DNA from 2 places in the Streptococcus sp. HMSC057G03 genome. Region 1 is predicted to be linked to the other one. Evidence: riboswitches for the same ligand, from Rfam matches in the RefSeq annotation. Region 1 holds a riboswitch; the other holds the start of a gene.
The links. A riboswitch is a leader RNA that binds a small molecule or an ion and turns the genes downstream of it on or off. The one in region 1 is predicted to bind thiamine pyrophosphate.
Positions count from the first base shown of each region.

Region 2: it holds a riboswitch for thiamine pyrophosphate, as region 1 does, so the genes downstream of both, thiD (bifunctional hydroxymethylpyrimidine kinase/phosphomethylpyrimidine kinase) here and HMPREF2686_RS05595 (ABC transporter permease) in region 1, are expected to answer to the same signal.

Region 1 is NZ_KV794424.1:64,626-68,316, reverse strand. Features, by position in the region: gene dnaB (replicative DNA helicase) at 1-1,299, shown strand, start outside; gene HMPREF2686_RS05600 (Veg family protein) at 1,301-1,573, shown strand; TPP riboswitch at 1,608-1,709, shown strand; gene HMPREF2686_RS05595 (ABC transporter permease) at 1,784-2,542, shown strand; gene HMPREF2686_RS05590 (ABC transporter substrate-binding protein) at 2,600-3,595, shown strand; gene HMPREF2686_RS05585 (ABC transporter ATP-binding protein) at 3,588-3,691, shown strand, end outside.
Region 2 is NZ_KV794428.1:59,112-62,802, reverse strand. Features, by position in the region: gene HMPREF2686_RS06995 (SPFH domain-containing protein) at 1-429, shown strand, start outside; gene efp (elongation factor P) at 578-1,138, shown strand; gene HMPREF2686_RS06985 (Asp23/Gls24 family envelope stress response protein) at 1,175-1,564, shown strand; gene nusB (transcription antitermination factor NusB) at 1,557-1,988, shown strand; TPP riboswitch at 2,104-2,201, shown strand; gene thiD (bifunctional hydroxymethylpyrimidine kinase/phosphomethylpyrimidine kinase) at 2,288-3,079, shown strand; gene thiE (thiamine phosphate synthase) at 3,122-3,691, opposite strand, start outside.

The DNA.
Region 1 (3,691 bases):
TTGGGAGCCATCTTTATTGATGAGGGGAAATTGGTCTTTGTTCGTGAATATATCGAGCCTGGCGATTTCTTTAAGTACTCGCACCGTTTGATTTTTAAAGCCATGATCGATCTAGCTGACCGCGGGGATGCGATTGATGCGACGACTGTTCGAAATATTTTAGATAGTCAGGGGGATCTCCAAAATATTGGCGGTCTCTCCTATTTGGTAGAAGTCATTAATTCGGTACCAACTTCAGCTAACGCGGAGTATTACGCGAAGATTGTTGCCGAAAAAGCTGTCTTACGTCGATTGATCTCTCGATTAACGGAAAGTATTAATCAAGCTTATGATGGTGCAAGCCCTTCAGATGAAATCATTGCGGGTGCTGAAAAAGCTCTGATTGATGTTAGTGAAAACGCAAATCGTAGTGGATTTAAAAATATTCGAGACATCTTGAATATAAATTTTGGTAGCTTGGAAGCCCGCTCGCTTCAAACCACTGATATTACGGGTATTGCGACAGGCTATCGCGATTTGGACCATATGACGACAGGGCTACATGAGGAAGAGTTGATTATTTTAGCGGCTCGTCCTGCAGTAGGGAAAACAGCCTTTGCTCTAAATATTGCTCAAAATATCGGGACAAAGTTGGATAAGACAGTGGCTATTTTCTCATTAGAAATGGGTGCTGAAAGTTTGGTTGACCGGATGTTAGCAGCTGAAGGCTTGATTGAATCCCATTCGATTCGTACAGGTCAATTGACGGATGAAGAGTGGCGAAAATATGCCATTGCTCAAGGGAATTTGGCCAATGCGAGTATTTACATCGATGATACTCCAGGAATTCGGATCACTGAGATTCGTTCGAGAGCAAGAAAATTAGCGCAGGAAACAGGCAATCTCGGTCTTATTCTGATTGACTACCTGCAGCTGATTACAGGGACTGGAAGAGAAAACCGTCAACAGGAAGTTTCAGAAATTTCTCGTCAGTTAAAGATTTTGGCGAAGGAACTAAAAGTTCCCGTTATTGCTTTGAGTCAGCTATCACGTGGTGTGGAACAGCGCCAAGACAAACGTCCTGTTCTTTCTGATATTCGTGAATCTGGATCGATTGAGCAGGATGCGGATATTGTTGCTTTCTTGTACCGTGATGATTATTATGATCGAGCTGGTGAAGAGGAAGAAGATGGAATGCCCAATAATACGGTTGAAGTGATTATTGAGAAAAACCGTTCAGGTGCGCGTGGGACAGTCGAATTAATATTCCAAAAGGAATACAATAAATTCTCAAGTATTTCAAAGAGAGAGGATCAATAAGATGAGTGATGCATTTACAGATGTTGCAAAAATGAAAAAAATTAAAGAAGAGATCAAGGCCCATGAAGGACAAGTGGTTGAAATGACGCTTGAAAATGGACGGAAACGTCAAAAAAATAAATTTGGACGCTTGATTGAGGTCTATCCTTCTTTATTTATTATCGAGTATACGAACGACAATAGCTTACCAGGTGAACCGGCCAATACATACGTGGAGTCTTACACCTATTCAGATATTTTAACAGAGAAGAATTTAATTCGTTATTTGGATTAATTTCTTGCTTTTATCGTCTAAATCAGTTATTATAATAAATACATATGGGAGTCTGTGTACAGTCTGAGAGGAAGTGTAAGCTTCGACCGCACCTGATCTGGGTAATGCCAGCGTAGGAAACAAATGAAATGTATTTTTCGTTATGAGTGACCTTGTGCAATCCGTCTCCTATTTTGGAGGCGTTTTTTATTTGTGAGAAAGGAGGTTACGATGTCTCTTGTAAAAAGATATTCAAAACAATTGATAGGATTTGCAGGTTTTAGCAGTCTTCTTGTCTTATGGCAGTTAGCAGGATTTTTAAATATCCTCCCCAAATTTGTATTACCAACGCCACTTGAAATTGGGAATGCCTTTGTACAAGATCGAGCTCTCCTGATTCATCACAGTTTGTCTACCCTTCAAGTGGCCTTGATCGGACTTGTTATAGGGGTTCTTCTTGCTGCTGGCTTTGCGATTCTCATGGATAGTTTTCAATGGGTGAATGATCTGGTCTATCCTTTTATGGTTGTTATTCAAACCATTCCGACGATTGCCTTGGCCCCCATCCTGGTTCTTTGGTTTGGTTATGGTATGCTTCCAAAACTAGTTTTGATCATTATTACGGTGGTATTTCCCATCGTAGTCAGTCTGTTAGATGGTTTTCGGCATTGCGATCAAGATATTCTGAGATTGTTTCAGATTATGCAAGCCAATCGCTTTCAGACCTTAGTTCATTATAAAATTCCTGCAGCGCTTCCTTATTTTTTTGCAGGTTTACGTGTGAGCGTTTCCTATGCTTTTATCAGTACGGTAGTTTCAGAATGGTTAGGAGGTTTTGATGGATTGGGGGTCTATATGATCCAATCGAAGAAGTTATTTCAGTATGATACGATGTTTGCGATCATTGTATTGATTTCTGCTATTAGTTTACTCGGTATGTTTCTCGTTGACCAATTAGAACGAACCATTCTGAAATGGAAAAAGGATTGACAAACTTGTAAATGGTGTAAAATTTAAATTGACAAAAATGTAAAAGAGGTATAGCTAATGAAAAAGTCAATAGGTTTATTTTTCTCAATAATATTGGGATTTGTTTTCTTGAGTGCTTGTCAAAATTCTGTCAAGCAATCGTCAAGTGGTTTGAAAAAGATTGATTTTATTCTAGATTGGACCCCGAATACCAATCACACGGGTCTCTATGTAGCAAAGGAAAAAGGGTACTTTAAAGATGCAGGACTGGATGTAGATATAAAACTTCCTCCGGAAGACAGTAGTTCTGATTTGATTATCAATGGGAAAGCTCCATTTGGTATTTATTTCCAAGATTCTATGGCCAAGAAATTGGATAAAGGTGCGGGTATTACCGCTATTGCAGCTATTGTCGAACACAATACGTCAGGGATTATTTCAAGAAAAGATGCAGCGATCACAAGTCCAAAAGATTTGGTTGGTAAGAAGTATGGTACCTGGAATGATCCGATTGAGTTGGAAATGATCAAATCGATGATGAAAAAAGAAGGGGCTGATTTTAATCAAGTAAAATTGGTTCCAAATAGTGATTCAAATTCCATTACTCCGATTGAAAATAAGGTCTTTGATGCTGCTTGGATTTATCACGGTTGGGATGGAATTTTGGCTGAGCAAAAGGGAATGAAAACCAATTTCTTCTATATGAAAGATTTTGTTCCTGCATTTGACTACTATTCGCCTGTTATTATTGCTAACAATGACTATTTGAAATCTCATAAAGAGGAAGCAAAAAAATTCATTCAAGCGGTGAAAAAAGGCTACCAATATGCTATAGAGCATCCAGAAGAAGCAGCAGATATCTTGATTAAACAGGCCCCTGCTTTGGCTAACCAGCGTGATTTTGTACTAGCTTCTCAAAAATATCTTTCCAGTCAATATGCTTCAGACAAGGATAAATGGGGACAGTTTGACTCCAAACGTTGGAATGCTTTTTATGCTTGGGCAAAAGAGCAAGGATTGGTTTCAAATGACTTAGAAGACAAAGGTTTCACAAATGAATTGGTAGGTGACTGATATTTTAACCGTAAAAGATGTAAGTTTCTCTTTTGGAGATAAAGCAGTTTTAAACAATGTATCACTAGAAGTGCAAAAAGGAGAAATCGTCTCTAT
Region 2 (3,691 bases), on a different contig from region 1:
ATCTACAATATCAATGCAGACCAAGACGTCTTCAATGAAGTCGCAAAACGCGAAGTCAACAAAACGTGGTCAGAATTATATGGTATTGAATTAACCAATGTCCTGATCGAAGATCTGAGCTACGATGCTGATAGTATGGCCAAGGTTAATAAACTGGACAGTGAATTGGCAGCCATGAAGTACAATACCATCGAAATTGAAGAGCGTCGCGCCCGCAATGAGGCCTTGGTGGCAGCTGCCAAAAATGAAGGTAGCAATGGCATGAATATGATTATGGGGATGAATCTGGGTCAAGCTCTGGGAAATGATCTGCAACAACAAGCAGCACCAGCTCAAGACAAGCCCAAAACCTTCTACATTGAGGTGGATGGCAAATATGTCCATGTGACCAAAGATGCGGATGGTAATATTGTCCCTGTTGACGAATAGAAGGGAACTAGGCTCAGAGATGTAGAGTCTCCAATCGCTAGTCTCTGCACTCTTTCCTTCCTAAAAAGAAAAGATTGCTGTTTGAGAAAAATCAAATAGTGTGTTACAATAAAGAGTAATCTATTTTTAAAAAAAGAGGTAATAAAACATGATCGAAGCAAGTAAATTAAGAGCTGGTATGACGTTTGTCACAGCAGATGGAAAATTGATTCGCGTTTTGGAAGCAAGTCACCACAAACCAGGTAAAGGAAATACCATCATGCGGATGAAATTACGTGATGTCCGTACTGGTTCTACATTTGACACAAGCTACCGTCCAGAAGAAAAATTTGAACAAGCGATTCTTGAGACTGTCCCAGCCCAATACTTGTACCAAATGGACGACACAGCCTACTTCATGAACACAGAAACTTATGACCAATACGAAATCCCTGTCGTCAATGTTGAAAATGAATTGCTTTACATTCTTGAAAATTCAGAAGTGAAAATTCAATTCTACGGAAATGAAGTGATTGGGGTAACTGTACCAACTACTGTTGAATTGACAGTCACAGAAACTCAACCATCGATCAAAGGTGCTACAGTGACTGGTTCTGGAAAACCAGCAACAATGGAAACAGGACTTGTTGTAAACGTTCCAGACTTCATCGAAGCAGGACAAAAACTCGTTATCAACACTGCAGAAGGAACTTACGTTTCTCGTGCGTAAGAGATCTCTCAGGGTGTCAAATAGAAAGGAACTTCTATGGCAACTGAACAATTTGGTGACATCGTTATTGCACCACGTGTATTAGAAAAAATTATTGCGATTGCAACGGCAAAAGTAGAGGGAGTTTACTCTCTTGAAAATAAGAGCGTGTCAGATAGCCTTTCAAAACGCTCACTTGGTCGTGGCGTCTACCTTCATACAGAAGAAGACGGTCAGGTCTCAGTGGATATTTATCTCTACCTTGAATATGGAGTGGCGGTACCATCTGTAGCAGTAGCGATCCAAAAGGCTGTGAAATCTGCTGTGTATGATATGGCGGATGTCACCTTGGATGCGGTTAATATCCACGTTGTAGGGATTGCAACAGAAAAATCTCCAAAACCAGACTTGAAAGACTTGTTTAATGAGGACTTCCTCAATGACTGATGAAATTTTATTAGAATCACGTCGAGATTTACGCGAGCGTGCTTTCCAAGCCTTGATGGCCTTGGAGTACGATGGAGACATTGTCGAAGCTTGTCGCTTTGCTTATCTGCATGATAAGGACGTGGCAGAAGATGCAACAGTTGATCTTCCGGCCTTTCTCTTGAATATCGTGACCGGCGTTTATCAGTCAAAAGATCAATTAGACCAACAAATCGGTCAACATTTGAAGCCTGGTTGGACAGTAGAACGCTTGACCTTGGTAGAGAAAAATATTCTGCGCCTTGGAATTTTTGAAATGACAGAGTTTGACACTCCACAGATTGTTGCTGTGAATGAGGCAGTCGAATTGGCTAAGGCCTTTTCAGATGAGACTTCATCACGTTTTGTCAATGGTGTTCTCAGTCAATTTGTGACAGAAGCATAGTATAAAAGAGCCCGCGGGCTCTTTTTTGATTGAAGGAAATATCTATTTTGGACCTAATTTTAATCTAATCTTACGATATAAAGTATAAAAATATGCTATACTAAAGAAAAAAGAAAACAACCACTAGGGGTGCGTAAAGCTGAGATTAACGACTGTTAGACCCTTTGACTCGATCTAGGTAATGCTAGTTGATGGAAGTGGACAAAATAACAATGGTTTATAAGCCACTAATTGACTTCTTGATACAGACTTTATCTTGTTTTACCAAATACAAACTTCAGCTGGTTGGGAGGTTTTAGATGACTTATTTACCCGTTGCTCTAACAATTGCTGGAACTGACCCTAGCGGTGGAGCTGGAATAATGGCTGATTTAAAGTCATTCCAAGCTAGAGGTGTCTATGGAATGGCCGTTGTAACTAGTCTTGTCGCTCAAAATACCAGGGGGGTTCAATTAATAGAGCATGTTTCTCCTCAAATGCTGAAAGCTCAATTGGAAAGTGTTTTTTCAGATATTTCCCCTCAAGCTGTAAAAACTGGTATGCTTGCGACTACGAAAATCATGGAGATGATCCAACCCTACTTAAAGCAACTTGATTGTCCCTATGTGCTTGATCCTGTGATGGTAGCTACTAGTGGAGACGCTTTAATTGATACAAGTGCAAGAGACTATCTCAAAACAAATTTGCTGCCTCTTGCAACGATTATTACACCCAATCTTCCTGAAGCAGAAGAAATTGTCGGCTTTTCTATCAAAGACCAAGAAGATATGCAAAAGGCTGGGCGTTTGATCCTAAAAGAATTTGGGCCTCAATCAGTTGTTATCAAAGGAGGACACCTCGAAGGTGGTGCCAAAGATTTCCTCTTCACAAAGGATGAAGAATTTGTCTGGGAAAGTCCACGAATTCAAACTTGCCATACCCATGGTACTGGCTGTACCTTTGCTGCAGTTATCACTGCTGAGCTTGCAAAAGGGAAAAGCCTCTATCAAGCAGTTGATAAGGCCAAGGCTTTTATCACAAGAGCTATCCAAGATGCCCCTGAACTTGGGCATGGTTCTGGTCCTGTTAACCATACAACTTATAAAGATTAAAAAAACTCTCTCATTCCCCATATATTGGGAATGAGAGAGTTTTTATTTAGAGATGATTTGATCTAATTTTGTTAAAAATTCTTGGGTTCTTGCTTCAATATCTCTTGCCTGCATCAAATCACGAACTACTGCGATACCAGCAATACCTGTTCCAGAAAGTTGATGGATATTTTCACAAGTTAAACCGCCAATCGCTACGACTGGAATACCGACTGCTTGGCAGATGTCCTTTAAGGTAGAAATGAGGGTAATAGGGGCATTTTCCTTGGTTGTTGTGGGGAAAATTGCTCCTGTTCCTAAGTAATCCGCCCCAGATTCTTCTGCTTCGAGTGCTCTTTTCACTGTTTTTGCAGTTACACCTAGTATTTTCTCTGTGCCCAAGACTTGTCTGGCTACTGAAACTGGGAGTTCATCATCTCCTATATGAAGTCCTGCAGCATCGACAGCTAGGCACACATCCAAACGATCATCGATAATCAAAGGAACTTGGTAAGTATCGGTAATTTGTTTCACCATTTTTGCAAGTTCATAATACTGATTGGTCGTGAGCTGTTTTTCTCGTAGCTGGATCATGGTAACACCTGACTGACAAGCTTGCTCAACTTTTTTAAG